DNA from 4 places in the Mesobacillus jeotgali genome. Region 4 is predicted to be linked to each of the others. Evidence: predicted binding sites of a transcription regulator. Region 4 holds the regulator's gene; each other region holds the start of a gene.
What was found. Region 4 encodes LexA, which represses DNA repair genes until DNA is damaged. Its sites were predicted from a motif close to CGAACATATGTTCG; they were not measured.

Region 1 (8,039 bases), 1.3 Mb from region 4:
TTGTTTGTCCTGACCTCGCTCGGGGTTTTTATATCCAATAAAGTCATGTTCTTAAAAAGGAAAGATGACGAAGAAATTTTCAACCGAGAAGCGAAAGCCGGCCACCTTGTGCCTGAAGAATATGATTCACTGCCAAAAACGGAAGTAACCATTCCTTCATCCTTTGGCTACTCATTGAAGGCTGTCCTCGTTGAACCTCACGACACAAACCGTTACATCATCATTGCCCATGGAGTTACGCAGAGCAAGACCAATTCGGTAAAATATATGAACCTATTCTTGAACCGGGGCTTCAATGCGGTTATCTACGACCACCGCCGCCACGGGGAGTCCGGCGGAAAGACCACCAGCTATGGATATTATGAGAAGTTTGACCTTAAATCAGTGGTAGACTGGCTAAGGAATGAAAAGGGTCCGGATTTGCTTCTTGGCATCCACGGAGAGTCAATGGGAGCCGCAACTCTGCTCCTTTATGCAGGCATGCTTGAGGATGGTGCGGACTTCTATGTGGCAGATTGCCCTTTCTCTGACTTCAGTGAACAGCTCGCTTACCGCATCAAGGAAGAGGTCAAGTTTTGCCGCCAAAACTATTGCTGCCTGTCGCCAGCATGTTCGTCCGCATCCGTGATAAATATTCTTTGAGTCAGGTATCCCCGATTGCGGTTATCGAAAATATTAAAAACCCTATCCTGTTCATCCATAGCCGCAAGGACGACTTCATCCTGCCATCGATGACCGAGGCTTTGTTCGAACAGAAACAAGGGCCAAAGAAGCTATACATGGCAGAAAATGGGTTACATGCTCAATCGTACAGCGAGAACCGGGAGCAATACGAGAAGGTGCTCGATGAATTCCTTGAGGAATATATCTTTGCCGATCATGGAATTACGGATGCGGACCATTAAGGCTTTTCTATCGGACACTTTTCTCTTGTTCCAGCTTCTGTTTGGCCGATAGGGACCTTCTATTGGACACTTTTCTCTTCTTCCGGCTTCTGTTTGTCCGATAAACCCTTTCTATCGGACACTTTTCTCTCGTTGCAGATTCTGTTTGTCCGATAGAGCCCTTCTATCGGACATTATTCTCTTCTTCCGGCTTCTGTTTGTCCGATAGACCCTTTCTATCGGACACTTTTCTCTCGTTGCAGATTCTTTTTGGCCGATAGAGCCCTTCTATTGGACACTTTTCTCTTGTTTCGGCTTCTGTTTGTCCGATAGACCCTTTCTATCGGACACTTTTCTCTCGTTGCAGATTCTTTTTGGCCGATAGAGCCCTTCTATCGGCTTCGTATCACGTATGGCCGTGAGGATTGAGCCTCTCAATAAAAAAAGATCGACTCATCCCTGAGCCAATCCTTTACTGTTTTTCTCCCTGGCGATCGATTTCTTTGCCAGCGGCGTCCAGTGCCCTGACTTCCTTGTAATCGCCAATTGCGTAATAATAGCGCTCGTTTTCTTTTTCAAAGATTTCTATTTTGGTAAACTTGCCATCCGGTCCTGCAGCTTCTATTGTTTTGATGTCCGGATTCACGACTTTCCCGAAAATCACGGGAATTTTCGTATCCAATGTTCCGTCTTCTTTAAAGGTTGTGAAAGTGTCGGCATACAGGAGCATGAAATCATTCTTATAATAAGTCCAGTGGTTATGCCCCGCATTTTCCCAGCCTTCTTTTTCGCTGCCTTTGATATAGGCGACCGCCAGCGCGTCGAATGTGCCTGAGCCTTCTTTTTGCTCTGTTGTGTAAAAGATGAGATATCCATCCTCCACCTTTTCCTTGTGGACGATTTGTTTGATGTTGAACGGAATATCGTTTTGGATTGCTTCTCCCGCAGTCTTATAAGCACATGCCGATAGCACAAGCACGCATAAAATGATTATGGCTGACCTCCACAATTTTCCCATCTTTCTCCCCCTGACTTCGCGTCAAACTTCTATGTATTTTCCACATTACTCTTTTTTATTTAACTCTTTTTCCAGTTTTTTGTAAACTCATAACCCTCTTTTGTCATAGAAGCTCATTCTTGGATTAAGATATTCATTCGGGCTCTTTAACTGGAAACATCCATTGCTATCTTTATAATCCAGCGTCATTTCCTCATCAAAAAAGACCTCTTTGGCTTTTTCAATATAAATCGGAATTCCGCCTGTTTCCAGTTGATGCTCTTCCACATTTTTTTCGCTTTCAAACCAGAGGGCTGCAACTCCATTTACTGCACAGCCGCAGCCATCTATATCGTATTTCAATTTTATATAGCCTTGCTTGCCTGATATTTTTTCGTTCAGTTTATTTGATGCTGCTTCGGTGATTTTCAACTTCATGATCGCTCTCCCCTTCCGATGCTTCATTTTACCATACAGAGGAATTTTTTACGTTTTAGAACCCTTTGGCGAAATGTCTTGCAATTTTTCTGTTTAACTCTTACTATCAAAGATAATTCTGACAATTTGGAAAGGGGTGCTTTTTTTGTCAAAAGTAACGATTAAAGTGAATGATAATGGTTCATTAAGGATTACGGGTGATGTTGAATTGCTGGATGGTGCCGGCAATAAGTATGAGTCAAAGCCTGTTTTCTCGCTTTGCCGCTGTGGCATGAGCAAGAACATGCCGTTCTGCGATGCTTCCCATAAAGGGAACTTCGAATCGGTTGTCCGTGCTCCGCAAGCTGATGAAACGGAATAACTATTGAGGGCAATGGGGAATCCATTGCTCTTTTTTTACTTTCATCTTTCCAGTGACCTTCATTAAACAGGGTGGCTGGGATTTTTCCGGTGCATCAAACTACCATTCATCCGTTAGCCTGACGTCAGCAATATGAGAAATCCCGATCCGATGGATTTCCTCGAATCTGTCAACGATATGGAGCTTCTGCCCGAGTTCATTCCAATAATGGATTTTTCCAATCACCAATTCATATTTTCTTTGCCTGTAATAAGTGATGCTGAGCGGGCGGTTATACTCCATCGCTTCGAGGATCGTTTCATTCAGTTGTTCAAGCTGCTGTTCGTCCAGCTGCTTTTCCTTTTCATATTCGTCCTCCTGTGACCAGTCACGCAGCATCTTGACATGCTCAGGAAGCATCATTGATGTCCATTTAATTCTTCCGCGGTCGCGAATCATCTTGCTCTCCTCCTCCTTTCATCAACCCTTATGCCCGCCAACGAGTGCGGCACGATGTCTTGCTGTTCCGGCTGCCGTATATGATACAGCTCTTAGGAGCGCTGTCGAGCCGTAACGGCTGCGGATCCGGTCCATTGCGTAGCCAAGCTCTTTCTTTTTCCAGCCGTTTTTTTCAAACAAATTCAATTGGAATTCACTGTCGGTGACGAGGTTCCCGAGCGAAATCGAGATGCTTCGCACCGTCTTTCCCATGTAGTTCTCAGCGAAAAGCTCGAGGCAGACGCGATACAGATCCATCGTGATATTGGTCGGCTCTTCAATTGTCCTTGAGCGATGGAAGCCTCCGCCGAATTCATCCTGGCTGTAGCCAACTCCGAAGCTGATGGTCCGGCCTGCCTTCCCATGGCTTCTTGCCCTGCGCGCGACTTCCTCACACATTTCGAGGATGACATGCTTGATTTCCTCTTCTTCTTTATAGTCGCGTAGCAGGATCTGGCTTTTTCCAAAGCTGACCTGCCCTTCCATGATTGGGGCGCCGATATCCGAAAAGTCGATCCCCCATGCATGCCAGTACAGCTGATTCCCCATGATGCCGAATTTTTTCTCCAATTTCTCTAGGTCATAGCGGGCCAGCTGGCCGACTGTAAAAATGCCCATGCTGTTCAGTGTTTTCTCGACGCGGCGGCCAATTCCCCACATTTCCCTTAGCGGTGAGACGTTCCACAGCTTCGTCTGAACATCATCATAGGTCCATTCTGCAATACCCTTCTTTTTTGCATCGAGGTCAAGGCAAAGCTTCGACATCAGCATATTCGGCCCGATTCCGATTGCACAGGGGAGCTGGAATTCGCGCTCAATATCGTCTTTGATTTTTTTGGCGATGGAAGCAGCGTCTCCCCAAAGCTTTGAAGCTCCGTCAACCTTTATGAAGCTTTCGTCGACGCTGTAGGTGTGAATCGCTTCCTTCGGGACATAGCGATTGAATACACGGGAGATTTCTGTGGAGATTCGCAGGTAGGTGGACATCTGCGGATCAACGACCACAATCCGCGGATCATCGGGAATTTCAAATTTCCGTGATCCAGTCTTGATGCCAAACTCCTTTTTCAAACGCGGTGAGGCTGCGAGGACCACGCTTCCCGGGCGGTCAAGATTCCCGACGACGGCCAGGTAGCAGTCAAGAGGATCAAGGCCGAGCATCACGGCGGAACAACTCGCATAAAAGCTCTTCATATCCACACATAAAATTTTATTTTGCGGCATTTCGCTGTAATCGACCATCTTTCTCTCTCCTTTCTGCATGATATCTGCCAACAACAAGAACATCTGTTCCGTTTCATTATACCCATTATATTAAGCGAATATGCGTTCGGTTTCAATGGTAATTTTCCGGGTGACTGACTTAATTAAGGTGTAAATGGTGAGTGATGCCAGGACTGGAGATTTTTACGGAAGGGTGTTTTCGAAGCGAGCTTCGGAGTATAATCAGCTGGAGAGGTGCTATCTATATGGATAAAGAACTGATTCGCAAAATGGTCCAGAAATGCTTCGTCCAGTACCGCCATGATGGTACACTGCCGTTCGGCGAGGCGGAATTCGATGAAATATACATAAAGATTGTGGAACAGAAAAATGCAGAGCCTGATGCTGATTTGCATGATCTTATCAATGACGCGGTTTATGAATTTTTGGCTACCTAAAAATAATCGAAAAGGCTGCCCTGCAGGACAGCCTTTAATTATTTCAATCTGATATTTGCTTCGCCTTTGATTGTTGCGGGATAATCATTCAACTTTAAGGTAATCGGGCCAGGTGCTGCTCCTTCGCCGAAATAGGGGATTAAAATATCAACCGGCAGTGCATCCGTGCTCCATCTGAAAGAAGCAGAGCCGTCACCAATTTCATCTCCATTCGAATCGACTGCCTGATCAAATGAAATGTTTGTATGTCCTTCCTTCGAATCCCTTTGAAAAGTGAGCATCAATAGATTTTCCTCCCTGTCGATCTTTAGCAATCTGCCATCACTTGGAGCCTTCAGCACTTTCATTTTCTCAGGATCGACAATGATTTCTACCTCGTTTTTATCAACGGCACGCAAGGAATTGAAGCGAAGATACAGTTCTTTTGGTTTTTTGAAATAATTGCTTTGCAGAAAAAATTCCTTTGTTGACTCATCTTTATGGCTGGCGACGGTCCCATTGTTAATTGCCGCCCATTCTTCACCAGTTTCATCCACAATTCTCAAATCATTGAAACCGAAAATATGCCTGGTATTCTCCATATCAAAATGAGCAGTAATCCCGATTCTCGTCGGATAGATCGACACTTTTTCAACAGTGATTTTCTGGCCTTCGAACTCAACTGTTTCGTTAACTTCGTATATTTCTTTTTTATCCTTAAAGGCATCCTTATCTATTGAGAACGGAAGCACCCAGGTATGATCAAGCTTATTTGAAGGTTCACTATCATCTATTCTCCCTTCCGCCAGTTCAATGCTTAGCTCGAGATCTTCAGGGAGATTATCATTATAGAATTCATATGTGGCCGTAAACATCTGTTCCTGATTGTGTGCATCGAACGAGTCGTAATAAGAAAAAACAGTTTCTTCAATATTTTGCCCTTCACTGTCGGTCAGCAAAAACTTTTCAATTGTAAGATCTTTTTTTGCTCCAGAAGATTCTAGCTTATAAAACAGCACCATCATCTGCTCATCGACAATCACCGAGTCAAGCGTGACCTTGATGCCGTCATGTTCATCAGATACACCAATTTTTTGCGCAAAGTCATTTTCAACTGCTGCTGTCAGTCCTTTATCGAACCGGACAAGCTCAACAATTTTCTCCATGCCAGGTACCAACGTCACATATGAAGCAAAAGTTTCTGACGTCCTGAGCATCGCTGTAAAAGCAAAAATCAAGATTGCTGCTGACGCAAAGGTCCTCATATATAAAAGGTTCTTCTTCGCTTTCCTTTTTCCTTTGCTGATCCCCGCAGCAATCGCCTCGTCCAGCTGAAGTTCTGGAACTTCGATATTTTCAAGCGCGGCCTGTGCCTTGCTCAGCTTTTTCTCCTCGGCATTAAGCATAGCCCAATCCCCCCTTATCTTCGAGCTGTCCGCGAAGTTCCTTCAGGCCTTTATTCAGCCACGTCTTCACGGTACCTTCGGGACATTCGAGAATCTCGGCAATTTCCTTGATTTTAAAATCGTGCACGTATTTCAATTCAATAACCTGTCTTGTTTTAGAATCAAGCTTGCCGATGACCTCCTCAACCTCAAGCCAGCTGGTCTGGTGCTCAGCGCCCATCAAGCTGATGAGATCATCGCTGATGAGAATTCTCTTCCTCTTTTTTAATTCATCGTTGCAGTAGTTTATCAGAATCCTTGTCAGCCACGTCGTAAAATATTGCGGGTCCTTCACCTTCCGTATGGAACGGAACGCCCTGTAGGTTACCTCCTGCAGTGCTTCGACCGCATCCTCGCTATTTTTCAGATAGCTGAGGGCAATCCGGTACAGGCGCACCTTATGAAGCTGCATCAATTCGTAAAATGCTGCTTCGTCGCCTTTCTTAGCTTTCTGTACGAGTTCTTGAAGCTCCAAAATGTCTCCCCCTGACTTTGTCTCTATCTATTAGACATCGAACACGGAAAAAAGTTTTAAAGAATTGAAAAAACCGCCATTTTTTTACAAGGCGGTCATGAAAGGTATTCATTTTGAACAGATAATCGACGGCTTATTTCTGGTTGAAAACTCTTTTGCCAAAAAGTTCAAAGGTACGGGGGAACAGCGAGTAGACAATGCTGCCAGGACTCATCCAGCGCGGCAGGTTGATTTCACGTGTTCTCGTCATCATGCGGTTGACCACTTGTTTCGCCACGTATTCAGGCTGCAGCATAAAACGTTTTACATTTTTAACATAGGTTCCCTGTTTATCCGCGACGTCAAAAAAGTTCGTAGCAATTGGACCCGGATTGACTGAAGTGACATAGATATTATCATCAGCAACCTCCATCCGCAGGCTGTTCGTATACCCAAGCACGGCATGCTTTGTTGCCGAATAAACACTTGACTTAGGTGTGGCAATCTTGCCAGCCTGGGAAGCAATATTGATAATATGGCCGCTTCGCCTCTGCTTCATGGCAGGCAGAACCATCGAAGTGCAGGCCATCAAGCCGACGACATTGACATCAAACATCGTTTTGATATCTTCAATTTTCGCTTCATGAGCATAATCAAAAATACCGAAGCCGGCATTGTTGACCAATATATCAACGTAGCGGATATCCGTAAGCACTTCTGAGAAAACCCGCTTGATTGCTTCAGGGTCAGACACATCCAACTGCTGGGCATGGACATTGATGGCATACTTTGATTGTAGTTCTTTTTTTTAAACTCTCAAGTTTATCGATACTCCGGGCCAGAAGGACGAGATTCGCTCCGCGCGCAGCGCAAAGCCTGGCAATCTCAGCACCAATCCCCCCAGAGGCACCAGTAATAATAATATTTTTTCCTTTCAAGGATGACATCGTCTTTCACCTCATTTTGCTGTATAAACGAAGGATGTACCTTCTTCCCTGAATGAAATTGCGTCCAGGGCTTGTAAATAATCAAGCTGGCCGACTGTTTCCGAAATGGTCAGATTCAGTTCGCGCTCGTACACAGTCGGGAAGAGCAATTTGCAAATCCCAAAAACAGTGAGTTCCCTGCCTTCAAGCATCCCCCTTACTTGCAACGCCCTGTCATGCTGGCGAGCCAGCCTTTTTTCGATCAGGCTATGTAATTCTGTTATCTCCGTCCCATGTCCGGTGTATACTAGCCCAATTGGGTACTCCTGCAGCTTTTTTAGTGTTGCATTATATTGGACCAGCGGCTTTGGTCTTTCACTTTCGCCTGGCAGCGGCGGCTCAAGCAATGGATTCGGC
Region 2 (8,039 bases), 2.2 Mb from region 4:
GGGAGACACCGGAGACGCAGGGACCGACTTCGATCCCTATCATCCTATTAATATCGCAACGAAAAAGCTGTATGACCGCGGAATCGTAACCGTCTTCTCCGCAGGGAACTCAGGTCCGGACGCTAAAACGATTTCCGGTAATTATAAAAAGGCTCCTTGGGTCGTTACCGTGGCCGCTGGAGATAAGTCTGGCAATCTCGCAGATTTCTCTTCCCGCGGTGAAGAGGGGCATGGCGGAACGGTAACAGTTGACGGGCAGACTTGGAACTGGGTGGATCAGCCGACCGTGACGTCGCCTGGAGTCGACATCGTATCAACCAGGGTCATCAGCCCGCTCGTAGCGCTTGGTGCGACTGCGGATGTTGAATTCATCGATCCCGCCTATCTGCCTTATTACACGACGATGAGCGGAACATCGATGGCCGCTCCGCATGTCGCCGGCATCATTGCGCTAATGCTTGAGGCAAATCCATTGCTGTCGCCTTCCGAGGTGAAGTCGATCCTTGAAAATACAGCCACATCCATGCCGGATTACGAAGCATGGGAAGTCGGCGCAGGCTATGTGAATGCATATGGTGCAGTGGATGCAGCTTTTAATAAAAATGAATGATAATGAGTTGATCTCCCTTGCTCGAGCAAGGGAGATTTTTACTCCGCTGCGATTGGAAAACCTCCTCCTAGAAAGCACTATTCCATCTATAACTTTTGTACGATGTCAGAATAGATATTTCGGAATTCGATTTTATGACCTTTGAATAATAGTTTTCCAGCGGTGAATTCATGATAATCAAGTTAGAAATATTCAAAATTTTCTATTGGATGAGAGGAGAATTAGATGAAACGTTTTATGTATTTGCTGTTTGCCATGTTGCTCATTTTTCCGGTATTTGCTGCACCACAGGGGAAGGCGAGCAGCCTGGCTGTTGTCGATCCGCTTGTCAGCAAGGCGCTTGACACTGCAAGTTCACTGGAAGTCATTGTTACTTTTAAAGGAGACAGCGCTCCAACAAGCTCACAATTATCATTGTTAAAAACGCTCGGGATCGAAACGGGAATCAGTATGAAATCCCTGCCGATTGCCGGAGTCATCGCGACAAAAGCGCAAATTGAAAAGCTTGCGGCAAATCCGGAAGTTCAGTCGATCTACATGAACAGAAAGCTTAGTTACTTCAACGCGGATGCCACCGCAATCACAGGCGTCGATAAAGCGAGGACAGATGACAGCTTCCGCAAGGCAAACGGCGGCCTGCCTGTTTCAGGAAAAGGAATCGGAGTCGTCGTGAACGACAGCGGTGTTGACGGAACCCATAAGGACCACGAATTTGGGAAAAACCTTGTCCAGAATGTCATGGGTTCCACCAACCTGAATGCACTGGCACCAGGATTGCTGCCAGTCTCTTACCTGGAAAACGTTCCGAATACTGATACAAATTCCGGTCACGGTACACATGTTGCCGGCACGGTCGGCGGAACCGGTGCGATGTCCGGCGGCAAGTATGAAGGCGCTGCACCTGGTGCGGATTTGATTGGTTACGGGTCTGGAGCAGCATTATTCGTCCTTGATGGCATCGGAGGATTCGACTACGCGATTACACATCAGTCTCAATACAATATCCGAGTCATCACAAATTCCTGGGGTTCATCAGGAGACTTTGACCCGAATGACCCAATTAACATTGCCAGCAAAAAAGCGCACGACCGCGGTATCACGGTTCTTTTTGCAGCAGGGAATGAAGGACCAGGAGAGAACACGCACAACCCATATGCAAAGGCTCCGTGGGTCATTTCAGTCGCTGCGGGAGTCAAGGATGGTAAGTTAGCCGATTTCTCTTCAAGAGGAACAAAAGGTGTCGGCGGTACTTTTACAATGGATGGTAAGGAATGGAGCTGGAAGGATGAGCCGACCGTCACGGCTCCAGGAGTGGATATCGTATCAACGCGAGTCATCGCACCGGTTTCGACACTTGCAATCGACCAGGATGCCCAAACAATTGAACCGGCGTACCTTCCTTATTACACAACAATGAGCGGTACATCGATGGCGACACCTCATGTGGCGGGAATCGTGGCGCTGATGCTTGAGGCGAACCCGCTGCTGTCACCGGCTGAAGTCAAGTCGATTCTTGAACAGACAGCTACGAATATGCCAGGCTATGAAACCTGGGAAGTTGGCGCAGGCTATGTGAATGCCTATGCTGCAATTGATCAGGCATTCAATGATACAACATATGGCGCAACACTGAACTCAACTCAGACATTTAACAGCAATGTTAAATCCTCCACAGAACGCAAGGAATTCTCGGTTGATTATAACCCGTTGACATTAATTTCTGATAATCAGTACGCATTCACAGTCGAAGAAGGGCTGTCCAGCCTTGTAGCAAAAGTTGATGGAGCGGGTCTAATGGAACAAACAGGCAATCCAATCAACCTTGTGCTGATCGCACCGGATGGCACAGAATACAGCTCGGGCGTCAGCCTGCTGTTCCCGCTCTACTATGACCGCACCGTATCGGTGACTTCGCCGGCACCCGGTGCATGGAAGGCTGAAATCCGCGGACTTCGCGGCGCAGATGCCAATCCACTTGGCCTTGCTTTACCCGAAACAGTAAAAGGCGAAATGGCGTTCACGAAGGTCAGCGGGTTTTCAGGACTGAACGATATTGCTGGCCATCCAGCAGCAAATGCCATTAAAATGGGTGTGAGTGAACGATTATTCGATGGCTTCTCGAATGGAGCATTCAAACCGGATGCGCTTTTAACAAGAGCAGAGCTGGCAAAATACCTGGTGATGGGTGCTGAAATCAAGCAATCATTGCCAGCGGCGCCGAGCTTCACTGATGTATCAAGCACAGACCTTCCATTCGTTGAGGCAGCAACAGCAAAAGGAGCTTCATTCCGCGATCAGCAGCATGTCCAGAAAGGGGTTATCTTGCCGAGAGCAAACGGCAAGTTCGCTCCAAAGGATGCTGTGACTCGTGCAGAATTAGCATACTCACTGGTTCAGGCATTAGGTTTGCAAAAAGAGGCGGAAGAGTTCAGCGGAAATCTGACAGTACTATATAACTCTGAAAGAATCGCGATTTCAGATGCCGCAGAAGTGCCTGAACACCTGAAAGGCTATGTCCAGGTGGCTCTCGACCTGAATATCCTCAATGCGAAATTCGCTGTGACACAGGGGCCCTATGATTTAAAACCAAAGGTAACAGCAAGCTTCAACCCATCTGTGAAAAATACACGCGGCGACTTTGCCGTTGCCATGACACGCTACTATAACGCATTTTTGAAATAAGGTAGAATGAGAACAGGCTAAAACTAGCCTGTTCTTTTTTGGGACCGGACATAGAGTCCATTTGCCTGGAATTTTTGGTAATCACCTTCTTCCTCTTGTAATACTTGTAAAATAATAGTATATTTTTCCTACAATAGAACTGTTTGTCGTTTTAAGTCCCCGGGAGGATTGTATATGGATATCTATGTTGCCAGGCAGCCTATATTTGATATAAATGAAGAGACTGTTGCCTATGAATTATTATATAGAAACAGCTCAGTCAATAATTATCAGCACACAGATGGGGATCAGGCCACTACGGATGTAATCGTGAATAGTTTCTTGAATATTGGAATCAAGGAATTATCAAATGGCAGGCCTTGTTTTATTAATTTTACTGAAAAACTATTAAAACTGGGTGTTCCGTCTTATTTCAATCCATTATCCATCGTTGTGGAGATTCTCGAGACAGTAGAACTGAATGAAGACATTTTGGGGATCTGTAAAGAGTTGAAGGCGCATGGTTATACAATTGCGCTCGATGACTTTTTCGTTTCGCAATGGAACGAATTGACGATTCAGATCCTGGATTATATTGATATTATCAAGATCGATTTCCGAGCGACGAACCGAACTGACAGGCAGGAAATGATTCGTTTTATAAAAGGCAGGAACATCAAGTTCCTTGCTGAAAAAGTTGAAAAGATTGAAGAATACCTAGAGGCAAAAGAGGATGGCTTTGTCTATTTCCAGGGTTTTTACTTCAGTAAACCTGTCATCCTGAACAGCTATGATATCCCATCATACTATCATTCGTATTTTCAGATTTTAAAAGAGATCGAAAGTCCGGATCCTGATATTGAAAAAATAAAGGATGTTATCGAGAAGGATATTTCACTCTCCTATAAACTGCTGAGACTAATCAATAACCCGGTTTTCAGGCCAAGAAATGAAGTTTCCTCGATAAAGCAAGCCATCATTCTATTGGGCCTTAATGAAATCAAAAAATGGATTTACGTGCTGGCAATCAGGGGAGCCGACAAAGGATCGGGTGGTTCCAAGGAACGGGAAATCATTGAGTTGTCTCTTAAGCGTGGGAAACTGGGAGAATTAATTGGCAGGAAGGTAGGCAGGGAAGTGTTGGCGTCAAAATACTTCTTGCTCGGAATGTTTTCCTTGATGGATTCCTTACTGCATCATCCAATGGAGGAGCTCCTTGAAGACCTGCCGTTAAGCAATGAAATGAAGGCCGCCTTATCGGGTGAAAAAAACGATGAATACGCTATGCTTCAATTTTTAAAAGACATCGAACACTCCTTTCACGAAGACTTAGAGTTGACGTTCAATCCTACTAAAATACCAAAGGAGGAACTATTCAGGCTCTATGGCGAAGCAAGTGACTGGGCCACCAAGGTTTTAAGCGAAGTGAATCCATAAATCCATTGAGCATGCATGCGCATGCTTTTTCATTTAATAGCGAAAAGGAAACCCCTGGGAAATATACTAGAGCTTCAATCAATGTTAGGAAGATTCTTGTATCCAATGAACAAAAAAGTTATATTTTTAATAGGTTATTTAAAATTTTCGTTATTTTCTCTGAATGAGGTGTTTAATCAATTGGTGCTGAAATACTTGTCCGCACTGTTCCTGCCTGGTTTCATGGTCGTGTTTTTCACCAGGGTAGCCTATAACCACATCCTTGCGCTCGTGTTGACGGTCGCGTTGATTGCGGCTTCTGTTTATAAAGGGTACACAGATTCTTTCTTGCTGATTGTCGTCGATGCTTTTTCATTAACTGTCGGTTTCTATTTTGCGAACCGGATGATGAAGCGCAACAAGAAGCAATCATAAAACTTCAAGTAAGCCTGTCGAACTTTGTTCGGCGGGTTTTTCTTTTTATAGCAGCTTGAACCAAGGTTCAATCAAACGTTTGATTAACAAGCTTTCGACTAAATACTGCATCCACCTCGAAAACTAAAATATGAATTCGAATGTCTGTTCGCTTTTTGTTGGTTTGTTTTACCTTCTTTGTGGTAGAATGAGGATATGACTTTTTGACAACTATGTAAGGCGTATATAGATGAAATTTTAAATTACAGGAGGCTTTTCTGTGAAGGACCAATTTGAATTAGTCTCGAAGTATTCTCCGCAGGGAGACCAGCCTGCGGCTATCAAAGAGCTTGTGCAGGGAATCCGCGATAACAAGAAGCATCAGACACTCCTTGGAGCGACAGGAACAGGGAAGACGTTCACGATTTCCAATGTGATCAAGGAAGTGAACAAGCCGACGCTTGTCATTGCCCATAACAAGACATTGGCCGGGCAGCTCTACAGCGAGTTTAAGGAATTTTTCCCGAACAACGCGGTAGAGTACTTCGTCAGTTACTATGATTATTATCAGCCAGAGGCGTATGTGCCGCAGACGGACACATTCATTGAGAAGGACGCGAGCATCAATGATGAGATTGACAAGCTGCGTCACTCCGCTACATCTTCATTATTTGAGCGCAAAGATGTCATCATCATTGCCAGTGTTTCTTGCATATACGGTCTCGGTAATCCGGATGAATACCGTGACATGGTTGTGTCACTCCGGACAGGTATGGAAATTGAACGGAACAAGCTGCTCCACAAGCTCGTCGATGTCCAGTATGAACGGAATGACATTGACTTCAAGCGCGGGACGTTCCGTGTCCGCGGCGATGTTGTCGAGATTTTCCCAGCATCCCGTGATGAACACTGCATGAGGATTGAGTTTTTTGGCGACGAGATCGACCGGATTCGCGAGGTCGATGCGCTGACTGGCGAGATTATCGGCGAACGTGATCATGTTGCGATTTTCCCGGCGTCCCACTTCGTTACCCGCGAAGAGAAAATGAAAATTGCCATCGAGAACATTGAAAAAGAACTGGAAGAGCGCCTGGAAGTGCTTCGTGCCGAGGAAAAACTGCTTGAAGCCCAAAGGCTTGAGCAGCGGACAAGATATGACCTTGAGATGATGCGTGAAATGGGCTTTTGTTCTGGCATCGAAAACTATTCCCGCCATTTGACATTAAGGCCGGCTGGTGCAACTCCATATACTTTGCTTGATTACTTCCCGGAAGACTTCTTGATTGTGGTCGATGAGTCGCATGTTACATTGCCGCAAATACGGGGAATGTTTAATGGTGACCAGGCACGTAAACAGGTGCTGGTAGATCATGGTTTCCGCCTGCCGTCCGCGATGGACAACAGGCCGCTGACATTTGCTGAATTCGAGAAACACGTCAAGCAGGCCGTGTTCGTATCGGCGACTCCAGGTCCGTACGAGCTGGAGCATACCCCGGAAATGGTCCAGCAGATCATCCGCCCGACAGGATTGCTTGACCCGACAATCGATGTAAGGCCGATCGAAGGCCAAATCGATGACCTGATCGGCGAAATCCAGGAGCGGACGAAGCGAAACGAGCGCGTACTCGTGACGACTTTGACGAAAAAGATGTCCGAGGATCTGACCGATTACCTGAAGGAAATCGGTATCAAGGTTCAATACCTGCACTCAGAGGTTAAGACACTCGAGCGGATTGAAATCATCCGCGAGCTGCGGCTTGGAAAATACGATGTCCTCATCGGGATCAACCTGTTGAGGGAAGGTTTGGATATTCCGGAAGTATCCCTTGTCACCATTCTCGATGCGGATAAGGAAGGCTTCCTGCGTTCGGAAAGATCGCTCATCCAGACAATCGGACGTGCGGCGAGGAATTCGAATGGCCATGTCATCATGTATGCCGACAGGATGACGGATTCGATGGTAAAGGCGATCAGCGAGACGAAGCGCCGCCGTGAGATCCAGGAAGAATATAACGAAAAGCATGGCATCACGCCGCAAACGATCCAGAAGAGTATCCGCGATGTGATCCGGGCGACGATTGCTGCCGAGGAGCAGGAAGACTACAGCCCGGCAGAAGGCCTGAAGAAATTGACGAAGAAAGATCGCGAACAAGTGATTTTAAATATGGAAAAAGAAATGAAGGAAGCAGCGAAGGCCCTCAACTTCGAACGGGCTGCCGAGCTGCGTGACCTCATTCTTGAGTTAAAAGCGGAAGGATGACGATACCATGGCTATGGATAAATTGATTGTCAAAGGCGCCAGGGCCCATAACTTGAAAAATATAGATGTCACCATTCCGAGAGACAAGCTTGTTGTGCTGACAGGGCTTTCCGGTTCAGGAAAGTCCTCGCTGGCATTTGATACGATTTACGCAGAAGGACAGCGCCGTTATGTAGAGTCATTGTCTGCGTACGCGCGCCAATTCCTTGGCCAGATGGACAAGCCGGATGTTGACTTAATCGAAGGATTATCCCCGGCCATTTCCATCGACCAGAAGACGACGAGCCGAAACCCCCGTTCAACAGTTGGAACGGTGACTGAGATTTATGATTATTTACGTTTGCTATTTGCCAGAGTAGGACGTCCAACCTGCCCGGTTCACAATATCGAAATTTCCTCACAGACAATCGAGCAGATGGTCGACCGTGTGCTTGAATATCCAGAAAGGACAAAACTGCAAATCCTTGCTCCGCTTGTTTCCGGAAGGAAGGGGACGCACGTAAAGGTTTTTGAGGATGTGAAAAAGCAAGGCTATGTACGTGTCCGTGTTGACGGAGAGATGCATGACCTGAGCGACGAAATTGAACTTGAGAAAAATAAGAAACATTCGATTGAAGTCGTCATCGACCGGATTGTCGTCAAGGAAGGCATTGCTGCCCGTCTGGCGGACTCCATGGA
Region 3 (8,039 bases), 700 kb from region 4:
GTCGGAGCAGGTGAGGTCGGTGAACTTGCGATTCAGGGGAATCATGTCTTTTCTTTTTACTGGAAAAATAAAAACGCGTCTAAAGACACATTGAAGGACGGCTGGCTCTACACAGGCGACCTGGCTAAGAGAGATAAGGATGGTTATTACTATATTGTCGGCAGGAAAAAAGAGATGATCATCACGGGCGGTGAAAATGTGTATCCGCTTGAGATTGAGCACTGGCTCTGTTCTCACCCTTCTATCCGTGAGGCTGCGGTGGTCGGAATGCCGGATGAAAAATGGGGAGAAGTCGTGACTGCATTCATTGTTCTTGAAGAGGGAGCCGCTTTGGGAGAGCAGGAAGCCAAAGTGCATTGCAGGCAGAAGCTTGGCGGCTATAAAGTGCCGAAAGTAATCCATACCATTGGCCAGATGCCGAAGACGCATGTCGGGAAAATCGATAAGAAACTGTTGAAAGAAATGGCGGGTAAAAATAGTGTGTCGAAAGTTGAAAAATGGGATTTAGGAATATATCGGGATTTTAAGGAATAATAAGCGATGATTCAGGAATATATCAAGATTTTAAGGAATAAGACCGATGATTCAGGAATATACCAAGATTTTAAGGAATAAAGCCAAAGTTCAGGACAAAGTTTTCTTCCCGGATTTTCAAAATGCAATCTAAGAAACATGAAAAAGGCATTTCAGCCAGCTTTTGCTGTCTGGAATGCCTTTTTTTGAATCAAAATACAAAGGACAATATTAAAAGTGAATAGTGAAGAGAGAAGAATCATGACCCCGCTGAATGGCAGCAGTGCTGCAACCGGCGGGGCGAGACTGGCCCCAGTCAGAAGGATGAATGAATAGAGAGACAGTGCTTTTGCCCGCTGTTTGCTGCCATAAAAGCCAATCAAGGTAATGACGGTCGGGATGACGAGTGAAATCGAAGAAACGAACAAAATGGAAAAGACAATCAAAGCAACGGTGGAATGGAAGAAAAGCAGCATAAAAGCGCTTGTTGACCCGATGGCCAAGCCGAACATCAAAGTTCGCAACTCTCCCCAGCGATCAATCAGTTTCCCTGTGAAAAGGGAAAGAGAAGCCCCAATCAATCCAACCAGCCGGATCATCAGCAGGTCTGATGCAGGTCCGTCAAAAAAACGTCCAATACTATCATAGAAGGCGATAATCGCGAACAACAGCGAGAACGTAATCACATAGCATTTCATCAGGCGCGGCTCATTTAGCAATTGAAAAAATATCTTCAATAAAGGCTTTCTTTCTGTCGCGGGCGGTGGTGATTCTTTCAGCAGGAAAAAAGCGACAGCAAATAGAATGAAATAAAGTGCTGAGAAGAAAAAGAAGACGCTATTCCAGGATAAAACATCAGAGAAAAATGCGCTGGCAACCTGCCCAAAAATCCCCGCGATTAAAAATCCTGTGTTGATCAGCACGACCAGGATTGTCCTCTGTCTAAAATTAAATACATCATAGGAGTAGGCGAAAGCAACTGAAGCAAAAGTAGCAAGGGTGATTCCCTGCAGCGATCGGGCAATCCACAAACTAAGGGATCCGACCGAGAAGCCGACTGCCAGTGTCGTTAATGCAGAGGCCAGTAGCCCGAACACAAGGATTTTCCTTCTGCCTGTGAAATCGGAAACTGGCCCGAATGACAGCAGACCGCATGCATAGAAAAAAGTAAACAGCCCTCCTGCGAGAACAACGTGGGATTCGGCGATTGAAAGGTCATCCGCAAGAACCGAATAGATTGGAATCAATGTATAAATATTGCTTGCGACCATAATGGCGCAGAGTGTAAGAAGGATGGAAGCCTTCTGGAAAAAAGACATGGATTTCATGTATATCACCTGCCACCACTAACATATGCAGGCACCGCTGATTTTGCAGATTGTTTTGGGAAAAATTAACGGGCTTCCTGCTTCCAAAATGGCCAGAAAAAAAGGTATAATGAATGATATATAGAACAATCGTTTGGTAGGTAGAGGCGCATGAATAGGAAGCGCCTTTTTCATTTTAAAGAGTGATAAAGAGATAGATATTTTGAGAGAGAAAGGGGTAATAAGATGTCTGTGCGTTTAGTACTGGGGCGCTCGGGGAGCGGCAAGACCGAGATGATCATTAAGGAAATTAAGGACAGGCTCATTTCGGACCCGCAGGGGGACCCGATTGTTTATCTTGTCCCTGAACAAATGTCATTCCTTTCCGAATACAGATTGTCCACTGACCCTGAACTTGGGGGTATGATCAGGGCGCAGGTTTTCAGCTTTCCCCGCCTTGCCTGGAGAATCCTGCAGGAAACAGGCGGATACACTCGCCAGCATTTGGACAGCGTCGGGATCAGCATGATGATCCGCAAAATCATTGAAGACAAAAAGGACGAGCTGAAAATATTCCAAAAGGCAGCGGATAAAAATGGCTTTGTCCAGCAGATGGAGCAAATGCTGATCGAGTTCAAGCGCTATGCGATTAATCCGGATGAGCTCGCTGGAAAAATGGAGGAAGGCTCAGCGGGCAATAAAGCTCTGAAAGATAAAATTCATGATCTTGAGCTCGTATATCGACAATTCGAGGATGAATTATTCGGCAAATATATCGATTCTGAGGATTACTTCAAATTGCTGGCAGAGAAAATCCCGGCCTCACAATATTTAAAAAATGCAGAAGTATACATCGATGGTTTTTACAGTTTCACGCCCCTTGAATTGATGATCATTGACCAGTTGATTGGCACTTGTAAAAGGGTTACCATCGCACTGCCTGTCGACAAGGGATTCAAAGATGCTCAGCCTGACGAACTGCATTTATTCAGGATAACAGGAGAAACCTGTTCAACTCTGTATGACATGATAAAAGCAAAAGGCTACGAGCTTGAAGAAGAGATTGTGCTGACGGAACAAAGACGCTGGCAGGATGAATCCCTGAAGCATCTTGAGAGAGAATTCGATTCCAGGCCTGCCGTCAGATATAACGGGGAGGCTGCAATTCATATTGCCCAGGCAGCAAACAGAAGGGCGGAACTGGAAGGAGTTGCCCGCAAGATCCTAGGTCTGGCAAGGGATAGTGGTTACCGTTACCGCGATATTGCCGTACTGATGAGAGGCAGCGAATACCGAGAAGTCCTTGAAACGATTTTTGACGATTATGGACTGCCTTACTTTATCGACCAGAAGCGGAATATGCTCCATCATCCATTGATTGAGCTGGTACGTTCAAGTCTTGAAACAGTACTGGGGAACTGGCGGTATGAGCCGATTTTCCGGGCTGTAAAAACGGACCTGCTGTTCCCGGATGGCATGAATCTGAATAAGATGCGCGAGCAGATGGATGTGCTGGAGAATTATGTACTGGCATATGGCATCCAGGGAGATAAATGGACGAAAAAAGAACGATGGAAATACCGCAGGATCCGCGGCCTGGAGTATGACGGTCTGGCCCAGACGGATGCAGAAAAACAGACAGAGCAGGAACTGAATGACCTGCGTCTGCTGATTACTTCTCCGCTGCTGAGGATGGCTCGCCGTCTGAAGCGTGCTGACACTGGAAGAAAGCTTTCGGAAGCAGTCTATCTATTCATGGAAGAGCTTGATATCCCGGCAAAGCTTGAAGCCTGGAGAATGGGTGCTGAACAGGAAGGAAGGCTGGTAGAGGCGCGGGAGCATGAGCAAGCCTGGAATGCAGTGATCAACCTTCTTGACCAGTTTGTCGAGATGCTTGGTGACACGAAAGTTGCGCCAAAACAGTTCGTGTCGATTCTGGATGCTGGTTTTGAATCATTGAGATTCTCGTTGATCCCTCCAGCAATAGACCAGATACTGATTGCAGACCTTGAAAAGACAAGGCTTGCCGATGTTAAAGTCGCATTTGTCATCGGTGTGAATGAAGGTGTACTGCCGGCGAAGATGACGGAGGAAGGAATTTTTGCAGATGATGACCGGGAGCTTTTGCAGTCAAGAGGAATAAAGATGGCTCCAAGCAGCCGTACGAAGCTTCTGGACGAAAACTTCATTGCTTATAAAGCTTTCGTTACGCCGTCTGAACAACTGTATATCAGTTATCCAATCGCCAATGAAGAAGGGAAGGCTTTGATGCCATCCTCATTCATCAAGAGGATCTCTGACCTATTCCCTGAACATCAAACGCATTTCTTCCTGCCAGATCCATCGGAATTGACGGAAGAAGAGCAAATAGAGTACGCAGCTGGCGAAAGTGTAGCCTTGTCTTATCTGACTTCCCAGCTTCAATTGAAGAAGCGCAATTATCCTGTCTATGATTTTTGGTGGGATGTGTACGATTATTATATAAAGAGTCATCAATGGAGAGATACAGCACGCAAAGTTCTTTCAAGCTTATTTTACGAAAACAGGACGAAACAATTGTCCGAATCACTCACGAAGGAGCTTTATGGTGACGAAATCCAGGCGAGTGTGTCTAGGATGGAGCTGTTCAACAGCTGTCCATTCTCGCATTATGTCCAGCATGGCCTGAAGCTGCGTGACCGCCAGATTTTCCGCCTTGAAGCGCCGGATATCGGGGACCTGTTCCACGCCGCGCTTAAGGAGATTGCCGAGACTGTCATGCAGCAAAATCTCAGCTGGGCCCAGCTAACAAGAGCCCAGGCTGAAGAGCTTGCAAGGGATGCAGTCCAAAAGCTGGCTCCTAAATTGCAGAATGAGATTCTGCTGAGCTCGAACAGGCATCATTATATCAGGCAGAAGCTGCAGAATATCATCAGCCGCGCGTCGCTTGTATTGAGTGAGCATGCAAAGGTCAGCGGATTTTCACCAGTTGGTCTGGAGCTCGGCTTCGGACGCCAGGGAAAACTGCCGCCGCTTGCTTTTTCGCTTAAAAATGGCACGAGGATGGAACTGATGGGCCGGATTGACCGCGTCGATAAAGCAGAGGATGACCAGGGAGTGTACCTGAGGGTCGTCGATTATAAATCCAGCGTTAAAGATGTCAATTTGACAGAGGTTTATTATGGTGTGGCCCTCCAGATGCTCACCTACCTGGACATTATCATCACTCATTCGCCATTGCTGGTCGGAAAGGCAGCTGACCCGGCGGGAGTTCTGTATTTCCATGTCCATAACCCTATTGTCAACGCATCAAAAATGCTGACTCTTGATGAAATTGAAGAGGAAATTCTCAAGCGTTTTAAAATGAATGGCTTGCTGCTCAGTGATGAGAATGTCATCAGGATGATGGACAAGGGTCTGGATACAGGGAGCTCACAGATTATTTCCGCAGGTTTTAAAAAGGATGGAAGCTTGCTGAAAAGCTCAAAAGTGGCCAGCAGGGAAGACTTTGACCACTTGCGGCAATTCGTCCGCCATAAGTATGTAGAAACCGGAAACAGGATTGTCAGCGGAATCGTTGATGTGGCACCGTATAAGCTTAAGGACAGGGCACCATGTACATTCTGCTCTTTCAAGCCAGTCTGCCAGTTTGACCAGGCTGTGGAATCGAATGATTTCAGGAAGCTTCCGGTCATTAAAAAGGAAGACCTCCTAGAGTCGCTTCGGCAGGATCAAAATATGAAGGCGAACGATGGCTTGCCAGGAGTAAATGATAGATTAGAAGAAATACGGAAACTGGATATTCTTGCATCAATCGGAGAGGAGGAAGAGGATCTTGGCTAAAACGAATATACCGCCAGTACCGGAAGGGGCAACCTGGACGGAAGATCAGTGGAAGGCAATCATGGCCTCGGGGCAGGATATCCTAGTCGCTGCGGCAGCAGGGTCAGGAAAAACTGCTGTGCTTGTTGAGCGGATCATCAAGAAAATCACTTCGGAAAGCGATCCGATTGATGTCGATGAACTGCTCGTCGTGACATTCACGAATGCTTCCGCGGCTGAAATGCGCCACAGGATAGGGGAAGCACTGGAAAAAGCGATCGACAGCAATCCAGCTTCGACTCATTTGAAAAAGCAGCTTAGCCTTTTGAACAGAGCGTCGATTTCAACACTCCACTCCTTCTGTCTTGAAGTGATCAGAAAATATTATTACATGATTGATGTCGACCCTGGCTTCAGGATTGCAGATGAAACAGAAGGCCAGCTGCTTAGGGACGAAGTGATGGAGGATTTGTTCGAAGAAGAATACGGAAAGGCAGACAACCAGCACTTTTTCAACCTGGTAGATGCGTTCACGAATGACCGAAGCGATGAAGGATTGAAGGATATCATTGCAGACCTGTTCGATTTCGCCAGATCCAATCCTTCACCTGACGCCTATCTTGATTCAATCGTTTCAATGTATGAGGCAGCAGGCAGTACTGCAATCGAGGGCTTGCCCTTTATGAATGTGCTTCTTGCTGATATTGAGCTGCAGCTCCAGGGAGCGAAACAGCTTCTGGAAAAAGGGATGGAGATTGCCAAAATGCCTGGCGGGCCTGCGCCAAGGGCGGTTAATTTTACAGAAGACCTCCATGTGATTGACACCTTGCTTGCTGCAAAAGACAGATCATGGGCAGAGCTTTATGAGGCAATCCAGCTTGCTAATTTTGGCAGGGCAAAAACATGCCGCGGTGATGATTTCAACAAGGATCTTGTAGACAAGGCGGCCAAGCTAAGGGACCGGGCCAAGAAGATTGTCCAGGATTTGCAGGGCGAACTCTTTTCACGGAAACCTGAAAGCTTCCTGAAGGATATGCAGGAAATGAAACCTTTAGTCGCTGTGCTGATCGATCTTGTAAAAGAATTCTCGCGCCGGTTTGGAGAAGTGAAGCAGGAGCGCGGACTCGTCGATTTCTCGGACCTTGAGCATTATACTCTGGATATCCTGACGGCCGAACAGGAAGCGGAGGAAGAAGAAGCAAAACCTTCTGAAGCAGCTCTCGCATATAGAGTTAAATTCAAGGAAGTCCTTGTGGACGAATACCAGGATACAAACATGGTGCAGGAAGCGATCCTCCAGCTTGTGACAGCTGAAGGGGAAGAATCAGGCAATCTGTTCATGGTTGGCGATGTTAAGCAATCCATCTACAAATTCCGTCTTGCAGAGCCTAATCTGTTCCTTGGAAAATATAACAGATTCACATCCAGTGGAGAAGGAACAGGGTTGAAAATAGATTTGGCCAAAAACTTCCGGAGCCGCAGAGAGGTGCTTGACGGAACGAATTATTTATTCAAGCAAATCATGGGGATCAAGGTTGGCGAGATTCATTATGATGAAAATGCCGAGCTGAAAAAAGGTGCGCCATATCCTGAGGATGACGAGTTCCCAGTGGAGCTGCTCTTGATTGATAAAAGTGAGGGTGAATCTGCAGAAACAGAGTCTGGCGAAGATAATGAAACGGCAGCAGGTGAATTCGACGCAGACGACCTGGAACAATCCCAGCTCGAAGCAAGGCTGATGGCCAAGCATATTAAGGATATGGTAGAAGAACGCCGCGGTGTATATAATCCAAAGACAAAGACATCAAAACCGGTCAACTACCGGGATATCGTCATTCTCCTCCGCTCGATGACATGGGCGCCGCAAATCATGGAGGAGTTCAAGCAGCAGGGCATCCCGATTTATGCGAATCTGTCTACTGGGTATTTCCAGGCAACTGAGGTCGCAATTATGCTTTCTTTGTTGAAAGTGATCGACAACCCTTATCAGGATATTCCGCTGGCGGCTGTCCTGAGGTCTCCGATTGTCGGGCTGGATGAAGAAGAGCTTGCCATCATCAGGGTCAGCCAGAAACGCGGTTCCTTTTATGAGGCATTGACAGCATTTTGCCTGCAAAGGCCAGTACCTGAAAAGGAAGGATTGCACGAGAAGACAAGTCGCTTTTTTGAGAGCTTAAAGAGATGGAGAACTTCGGCAAGGCAGGGTTCTGTTTCGGATTTGATCTGGCAATTGTACAGAGAAACCCGTTTCTTCGATTTTGCCGGAGGGATGCCAGGAGGCAAGCAGCGCCAGGCAAACCTGCGAGCACTTTATGATCGCGCGAGACAATATGAAGCCACAAGTTTCCGCGGCCTGTTCCGCTTTTTGCGCTTCATTGAGCGGATGAGGGAGCGCGGTGATGACCTTGGCGCTGCTAG
Region 4 (8,039 bases):
CCCTTCGGATTTAGTTGTTTTTTTGCAAAACAAAAGAAGAACAGCAGATAGATGGAGAGCAGAATTTCACCTGCAGAAAACATTTACTGTGCGGAGGAAAATATGAAAATTCGATTAGCCAATAAAAGGGACATTGAGCAGTTAATAAAGATGAGATGGGACTTTACGCTCGAAGACTACCCAGAAATGGGGGAAGGTGTGAAGTTTAGCTCGTTTGAAAATGAATGCAGAAGGTTTCTTGGAACCGCGATAGACAGCAGCAAGTGGTTTGTTTGGGTAGCTGAGAAAAATGGGCAAATCATTTCCCATATTTATGTTGAGTTGATCCAAAAGGTTCCGCGCCCAGGCAGGGTCACACATCCGTTTGCCTATATGACAAATGTATATACTGTTCCTGAATATAGGGGAAAAGGAACTGGCAGCAAGCTGCTATCACGTGTTAATGAATGGGCCGAGGAAAAGAAGCTTGAATTCATCATTGTTTGGCCCAGCGAAACTAGCAACGAGTTTTATGGCAGAAACGGCTACACACATTGTGCAGAACCAATGGAACGGCATTTTTAAAACGATTGTTCTTAAGAATAACATTTATTTACAATAATATTCAGATAATTTGAAACCTTCTATCCTGATAAACGTATTACCGTATATATTGGGAAATGGAGGAAATGATTATGCCTCGCTTAAGTTTTAATACAGAGAATACAACGAATATAATCCTCGTTACAGCAATTATTTTACTCATCAGCAGTTTGTTCATGCCACTCGTTTTTGTTTATTTTATACAGGATTATCTTTACCTGTCAGCCGATAAATGGTTTTATGATACTCCGCCATCGGCTTATATACTTTTCATGATTGGTATGCTATGGATCTCGGTAACCTTATTCCTGTATTTATTTCTTGATTGGAAGTTTGATTGGAAAGGCGTAAAGTGGATTTCACTTCTCCTCATGTTAGGCTGCATTCCATTTTTTATGTTCGGCGTGTCGAACTATTATTACCTTGATGACAAGGGAATGCACTTTAATGAACATACAACGTTCAATACAATCAATTCTTATTATTGGGAGGATATGAAGGAAGCGAAAGAGATCTTCGTGAAGAACAATGGAGTAACAGTAGTAGACCATTTAAATTTGATTACAAAATCTGGAGAAGTGATTGAACTGCCTTATAACAGCAAGGTTCAGAACAACAGATACAAAATCATGGAGAAACTGCAAGAAAACAATATCACCCTAACCAATAATATGGGAGATTTATATGAATGATTTCAACTTAAAAAGAAAATACGGTGACCGAGCAGACTGGCTTCGTGTGGTTCAGAGAGAATTCATTCAGCAGTATTTTAATGAAGAACGCTTTAAGGGCTACGTTACCTTATTAAAGGTCATCAAAGTGACCGATCCATTAGAGCTGGAATATGGGGATCAAAAGATTTGCATTGTAGATGAAGGTTATACCTGGCTGCAGCATTTCCCAGAGGGTTCACGCCATTCCGTGACAACCATGTATAATGCTGCAGGAGAGATTGTCCAATGGTATATCGATATATGTTATCGCATTGGCATTGAAAATAGCCGTCCATGGATGGATGATCTTTTTTTGGATATCATTATCCTTCCCTCCGGAGAAGTGTTTCACAAAGATGCTGATGAATTAGAATGGGCCTTATCCTCCGGTGCTATAGATGACGAACTATATAAAATTGCAACCTCTGAGGCTGTCTCAATAAAAAAACAAATCGAAGCAAATAAATTTGAATTGCTTCATTTATCTAAGGTGCATAAAGAATTTTTGGAACGGAAGATGGGCAGTTAATGAAATGGTGAGGAGCGATTTGTGTTGGACCATATTGAAGTTCGGGATTTTAAAGAAAGGTTTTTAAGCTTTTATAGAAAAGCAATAGAAACGGAAGTGGATACAGAAGAAAGATGGAAGCTATGGGAGGAGCATTATGGCTTTGCGGCTGTTCCACCTGGTTCAGAAGGAGAAAAGTTAGCAAGACAGCTCCTAGATAATTCGTGGGAACAGTATGAACAGCATATTGAAGACATCATTTCATGGAATCCGGATCAGGCTGCAATAACGGATAAGTTAGGGGAAGTAAAACAAGTTTTAGGATTTAAAGGTGATATTACCTTATTGCTGTTATTCTTTGTTGGCAATTTTGAAGGGAATGCCTTCATTGCTCCTACTGAGGACGGGAACATGGCTTTATGCTTCCCAATTGAGATTCAGTCAAAAAGAGATTCCGAGATTCTTATTTACCACGAATTAGCTCATGTCGTACACTTTCATAAAGCTGACATCAGTACTAATTGGGAACGGTCAATTGCTTCAACGATCATCCAGGAAGGGATCGCGATGCACACAAGCAAGGTGCTTGTACCGGGAAGGAAGCTTGTTGAGTATATTGGAAATGATGATCAATGGGTGACATTATGCAATGAGAAAGAATTAGGGATTCTTTCCGGTGCCATTCCTTTTCTGGAGAAGAGCGATTCCGAATCAGTCTTTCGATTTACATTAGGCGAGGGGACATGCGGATTCCAAAACGAGGCCTATTATATAGGCTGGAAGCTGGTAGAGCATCTATTGGAAAAAGGAATGTCATTGAGTGATTTAGCAGGCTTACACGAGCCAGATTTACCAAGATTTGTTGCAACTCACCTGAATCTATATATAGAAAGCAAATGGTCGGATTATGTATGTAAAGATATATAGATATCGCTTAAAGCCGATGAGGGAGCAAGAATACCTCGAAATACAAAGCGAAGCAGAGCGGATTTATTCGCATTTTATACAGAAACAAACTTTGTTTTTGCAAAGCAGCGAAGATAGGGAAATTTGGCAGGAAATACATATCTATCAAGATAAGAAGAGCTATACTGAAACTGTCTCTTTAGTAGACCAACAGCCTGAAATCCAGGTTTTGTACAACCGGTTCCTTGAGGTGATCAATTCAATTAATGAGATGTCTGAAGAAGACTATCAATTGATTGATATAGATTTTCTACGCGAATTTTCAGAATAGAGTTAAAAGATTTAGGTTAAAAAAGTGAGGGAACAATTTGTATTTCCCCTCACTTTTTTATGCTATCAACTTACTAACAGAATTAAAGGCAGGCGGATACTCAATTTTCCCCTGTAATCCAGTTAATGAACCTTTCTTTAGTTCAAGAGCCATAAATACCTCTTCAGGAACAGGAAAAGGGGGAACTATTCCAAATTGGCTTGTCGGCGAAAAGCCAAAACGAGGGTAAAAATTCGGGTGCCCAAGAACAAAAATATGATCACATCCTAAATCCCTGCAAGCTTTAATTCCTTCATTGACCAAGTCAGAACCGATTCCGCTATTTTGATAATCTGGTTTCACGGACATTGGAGCAAGACCTAAAGTAGGGACAATTCCCTGGTCAGTAACAAGGTGAATGACACTGAAAAGTATATGTCCTATTATTTCACCTTCATTCTTGGCGGCAACGAGGCTCAAACCAGAGACAAAATGCTCCGATTCCCTTATAAGTTCGACTAAAGAAGCTTCATTTTCTCCATTTTCAAAAGCCAAAACAATTAATTCCCTAATGTATGTATAATCATTGGGGTTTTCTGGGCGAATGATATAATCAGCGTTGTTCATATTTCTTGTACTCCTTCCAGACAAGGTTGGGTGTGTGATTGTATCTGATTTCATATTAGCAGAAAATCCCAAAAAAGTAATCGAGATTTTAACAGAAGAAATCCTTTCACTTATCGTACTCTTATCTGTTATGATAAAAGCTGGCTTTTTGCCGGAATCAATATTTTTGAGGAGAACCTGAATGAAAAATAACCTTCCATTTACCATTACCAAGAATGATACGTTCTTTGATTTATTAGGAGATTATATTGGTGATGTCTTTTATGATATATTGCCTGAAAAGGGCTATGAACTGCGTGATGAACAGATTTATATGGCCTTCCAGGTGGAGCAGGCCTTTAAGAATAAAGGAATTGTTTTTGCAGAAGCGGGCGTCGGTACCGGCAAGACATTCGTCTATCTTATTTATGCCATTCTATACGCAAGATATATGGGAAAGCCGGCGATTGTTTCTTGCTCGGATGAGACGTTGATCGAGCAGCTCGTGAAAGAGGGCGGCGATATCGAAAAGCTAGAAAAGGCGCTAGGATTGAAGGTTGATGTCCGTCTCGCAAAAGCAAGGGAACAGTATGTGTGCGTGAAGAAGCTTGACGACCTTTCAAACACGTCGAATGAAAAAGAAATTCTGGATGTCCACGACCAGCTGCCAGATTTCATCTTTGATGAAGGAATCTCAATGAATTCATTCACTCGCTATGGCGACCGAAAGGAATATCCATGGGTCACGAATGAAAAATGGGCTTCTATGGCCTGGGATCCACTTCAGCAATGCTCAACATGCAGCTGGCGCCATCGCTGCGGCCAAACCTTGAACCGTGATTATTATCGTCATGCGGGCGATTTGATCATTTGTTCTCATGATTTTTATATGGAGCATGTGTGGACAAAAGAATCTCGTAAGCGGGAAGGGCAGATGCCATTGCTTCCAGACGCAAGTACGGTGATTTTTGACGAAGGCCATTTGCTTGAATTCGCGGCGCAAAAGGGATTAACATATCGGTTCAACTCTCAAACTTTGACCACTGTCCTTACAGGATATATGCACCAGGACGTCCGGGAAGAATCTCTTTATTTAATCGAAGATATTCTGGAGCTCCATGATGCATGGTTTGACCTTTTGGTTAAAAATTCCTCGGCAGTAGAAGGGTCTAATCGAAAAGAAGTACCGATGCTATCAAATATCAGGCAGACTGCGGAAACTCTTGAGAAAAAGGTTACCGATTTAATGGACCAGCTGGTTTTTGATGCCGAAATGTTCCTGATCGACGAGTACCATTTAAAGATCATGGAAGAATATCTCGAGTTTTTCGCTTATGGTCTATCGATTTTCCTAAAGAACGACGAAGGGATTTTCTGGCTAGAAGAGAATGAAGTACAAACATCGCTGGTTATCATGCCTCGACTCGTTGAGGATATATTGAAAAAAGAAGTATTTTCACAAAACATCCCATTTGTATTTTCATCAGCTACATTGTCCCAGGGGGGAGACTTCAGCTATATAGCGAAAAGCCTGGGGATTGAAAAATACTCCTCCTTTACTGTTGCATCTCCATTTGAGTATGAAGAGCAAATGGAACTGGTTGCACACAGTGAGGATGATGAAATAAAGAAATGGGACAAAATAGGAGAAGACCTTAGGTCCAGCAATGGCAGCTCTCTTGTTCTGTTCTCGTCCGAACAAGAGATGGAACGATTCCGGGCATGGACTGAAAATCAAGAATGGAGTTTCCCTATCTTGTTTGAGGGAGACCGTGAAATTAGTGAAACCGTTAAGGGATTCCAGAATGGCATTGCAACCGTTCTATGTTCATACAGTCTATGGGAAGGATTGGATGTCCCGGGAGAGTCATTAATCCAAGTCATCATCTCGTCCTTGCCATTCCCGCCTCATGACCCAGTCTTCCAGGCGAAAAGAAAGCATGCGGATAATCCAGCTGCAGAGGTTGATATACCTTATATGCTGCTCCGCCTAAGACAGGGAATGGGCCGCTTGATCAGAAGCAGCCAGGATAGCGGAACAGTGCATGTATGGCTGACTGCAAATCAAAAAGCAGCGTACTTTGAAGAAATAAAAGGTGTGCTGCCTGTTCAAAATATTCAATGGAAATAGAAAAATCCCGAAAGGACAATCCTTTCGGGATTTTTCAGTTAGATGTTAGCCTCTGCAGCCACATTTTCTATGGCGGCGGTCACGATCGTCATCCCGATCATCCCGAGCGCCTGCTACTAAATCCTCAAGTATACAACGGCGCACAGCACGGCAGAGGTCATCAAAATCAACAGTTGCCCTGACTTTGTCTCTGTCCCGGTTAGGGAAAAACACGCCAGCTACATCATTATCATTTCGATTGTATCCCATTAGAAACTCAACTCCTTTCCATCATGAAAGATACTTACACAATATCTTATGTGGAGAGGGACAAGTTGTCAGGGTCTCTACCTATTTTTTTCATAAATGTGCTAGTCTCATATAGAAGTAGTTAAAAAGTTTAGCAGATAGAAAAAAGCAAGCGAAGGCCGCTTGCTTTTTTTAATGCATATGGCGGTATACACCAATGACTTTACCAAGAATGGATACATTTCGAAGGATAATTGGATCCATCGTAGGGTTTTCCGGCTGCAGCCTGAAATAATCCTTTTCCTTGAAGAAGCGCTTTACTGTTGCTTCATCATCCTCTGTCATCGCAACAACAATGTCTCCGTTATTAGCTGTTTTCTGCTGCTTGACAATAACGTAGTCGCCATCAAGAATGCCTGCTTCAATCATACTGTCCCCCATGATTTCGAGCATGAAAACCTGCTCATCATGTGGAACAAGGCGGTCAGGAAGAGGAAAGTACTCTTCTACATTTTCGATTGCGGTAATTGGCATACCAGCAGTTACTTTACCGACAACAGGTACATTGACCACTTTATATTTAGGGATGCGGCTATCTTCTTCTATTTCGAGAATTTCTATTGCACGCGGCTTAGTAGGATCGCGTCGGATCAAGCCTTTGCTTTCAAGTCTTGCAAGGTGTCCATGGACAGTGGAGCTGGAAGCAAGCCCCACAGCTTCACCGATTTCGCGTACGGATGGCGGATACCCTTTTTTCTTGACTTCACCTTTTATGAATTCAAATATATCTTGTTGACGCTTCGATAACTTTGTCATATTCACGCACCTCGTATATTTTCTTGTCCTAATTATACCATGTCTTTTCCACAGATACAAACATAAGTTCGAATTTTTAGGTTGACACAAAACAAATGTTCGATTTATAATAAAATCAATAAACCGAACATACATTCGTCAAGGGGTGCCGTAAATGAAAAAGCTTTGGGAAAACTATTCATATGCAATGATCCTGCTTGCTGTCAGCTTAATTTTTTCAATCGTCGCAAAAGCACAGTTAAATAACGAGGATGCATACATAACTGTTACTATAGAAGAAGGGCAATCATTATGGGAGATTGCTGAATCATTTGCCAGTGAACATAATCTTTCTGAAAATGAATTTATAAGCTGGGTAGAAAAAGAAAACGGAATTATAGGTGAAACAATCGTTCCAGGCGATGAGCTGGTAATCCCTGTGGAGGCTGAGCATATTGAACCAACACAGATTGCGGATGCGGAAAGATAGGATGAAATAAGGTGACAACATGAAAGCAATTATCTATTGCCGCGTAAGTACAACAAAGGAAACACAGGAAACTTCCCTGGCCAGACAGGAGGAAGAGCTGCTGCGGCTGGCAGGCAATTATGGTTTTGAAGTAGCTAGTATTATTAAGGAACAAGCTAGTGGTTATGATCTTGAGAGAGAAGGGATTCTTGAACTGCTGGAACTGATCAAGGATAAGAAGATTGGTGCCCTGTTGATTCAGGATGAGACGAGACTTGGAAGAGGAAATGCCAAAGTCGCGATTCTTCATTGCATCTTGAAAGAAAATGTAAAGTTATATAGTGTCTCCCACAGTGGGGAGCTCCAGTTATCCGAATCAGATTCGATGGTGCTCCAAATTGTCAGTATGGTGGAAGAGTATCAGAGGAAGATCCACAATATTAAAATCAAGCGTGGGATGAAACGAGCAGTTGAGCATGGATATAAACCGCAGCGCAACTTGAAAAATCAAGGTGAAAACTCCGGCCGGGAACGAAAAGAGATGCCGGTCGAGGAAATTGTCAGACTGCGTAATAACGGGCTTACCTTTGCTGAAATCGCAGCAACACTAAGGGGTTTTGGATATGACGTATCCAAAGCAACGGTAAACCGAAGATATCTTGAGTATACAGAGACAGAGGAATAAGAAAGCTCTATTCTTGTAAAATCCAAAAAATTTTAGTAAGATGACATTTGACGTAATTTTTTACAAAGGAGCTTTACAATGCTATCAAGTGATAAAATTGCTAGAA

Region 1: FOF60_RS16545 (Y-family DNA polymerase) is a predicted target of LexA. The motif match lies at 4,477-4,490, and genes of this name have one in related genera.
Region 2: uvrB (excinuclease ABC subunit UvrB) is a predicted target of LexA. The motif match lies at 5,260-5,273, and genes of this name have one in related genera.
Region 3: addB (helicase-exonuclease AddAB subunit AddB) is a predicted target of LexA. The motif match lies at 1,964-1,977, and genes of this name have one in related genera.

The regions. Positions count from the first base shown of each region.
Region 1 covers NZ_CP109811.1:3,211,242-3,219,280, forward strand. The annotation lists partial or broken gene FOF60_RS16520 (alpha/beta hydrolase) at 46-905, shown strand; gene FOF60_RS16525 (hypothetical protein) at 1,357-1,902, opposite strand; gene FOF60_RS16530 (iron-sulfur cluster biosynthesis family protein) at 1,990-2,319, opposite strand; gene FOF60_RS16535 (CDGSH iron-sulfur domain-containing protein) at 2,432-2,680, shown strand; gene FOF60_RS16540 (YolD-like family protein) at 2,780-3,118, opposite strand; gene FOF60_RS16545 (Y-family DNA polymerase) at 3,140-4,399, opposite strand; gene FOF60_RS16550 (YqzH family protein) at 4,627-4,818, shown strand; gene FOF60_RS16555 (DUF4179 domain-containing protein) at 4,857-6,203, opposite strand; gene FOF60_RS16560 (sigma-70 family RNA polymerase sigma factor) at 6,196-6,717, opposite strand; partial or broken gene FOF60_RS16565 (SDR family NAD(P)-dependent oxidoreductase) at 6,851-7,643, opposite strand; gene FOF60_RS16570 (MBL fold metallo-hydrolase) at 7,655-8,039, opposite strand, start outside.
Region 2 covers NZ_CP109811.1:4,172,138-4,180,176, reverse strand. The annotation lists gene FOF60_RS21440 (S8 family serine peptidase) at 1-610, shown strand, start outside; gene FOF60_RS21435 (S8 family serine peptidase) at 836-3,292, shown strand; gene FOF60_RS21430 (EAL and HDOD domain-containing protein) at 3,467-4,708, shown strand; gene FOF60_RS21425 (CsbA family protein) at 4,889-5,122, shown strand; gene uvrB (excinuclease ABC subunit UvrB) at 5,382-7,361, shown strand; gene uvrA (excinuclease ABC subunit UvrA) at 7,369-8,039, shown strand, end outside.
Region 3 covers NZ_CP109811.1:1,244,282-1,252,320, forward strand. The annotation lists gene FOF60_RS06210 (class I adenylate-forming enzyme family protein) at 1-534, shown strand, start outside; gene FOF60_RS06215 (MFS transporter) at 687-1,841, opposite strand; gene addB (helicase-exonuclease AddAB subunit AddB) at 2,067-5,642, shown strand; gene addA (helicase-exonuclease AddAB subunit AddA) at 5,635-8,039, shown strand, end outside.
Region 4 covers NZ_CP109811.1:1,939,677-1,947,715, forward strand. The annotation lists gene FOF60_RS09575 (hypothetical protein) at 1-51, shown strand, start outside; gene FOF60_RS09580 (GNAT family N-acetyltransferase) at 103-564, shown strand; gene FOF60_RS09585 (hypothetical protein) at 675-1,274, shown strand; gene FOF60_RS09590 (ribonuclease FAU-1 family protein) at 1,267-1,824, shown strand; gene FOF60_RS09595 (DUF2268 domain-containing putative Zn-dependent protease) at 1,849-2,730, shown strand; gene FOF60_RS09600 (hypothetical protein) at 2,711-3,040, shown strand; gene FOF60_RS09605 (GNAT family N-acetyltransferase) at 3,098-3,646, opposite strand; gene FOF60_RS09610 (ATP-dependent DNA helicase) at 3,828-5,756, shown strand; gene FOF60_RS09615 (hypothetical protein) at 5,802-6,005, opposite strand; gene lexA (transcriptional repressor LexA) at 6,177-6,800, opposite strand; gene FOF60_RS09625 (cell division suppressor protein YneA) at 6,955-7,269, shown strand; gene FOF60_RS09630 (YneB family resolvase-like protein) at 7,289-7,933, shown strand; gene FOF60_RS09635 (DUF896 domain-containing protein) at 8,012-8,039, shown strand, end outside.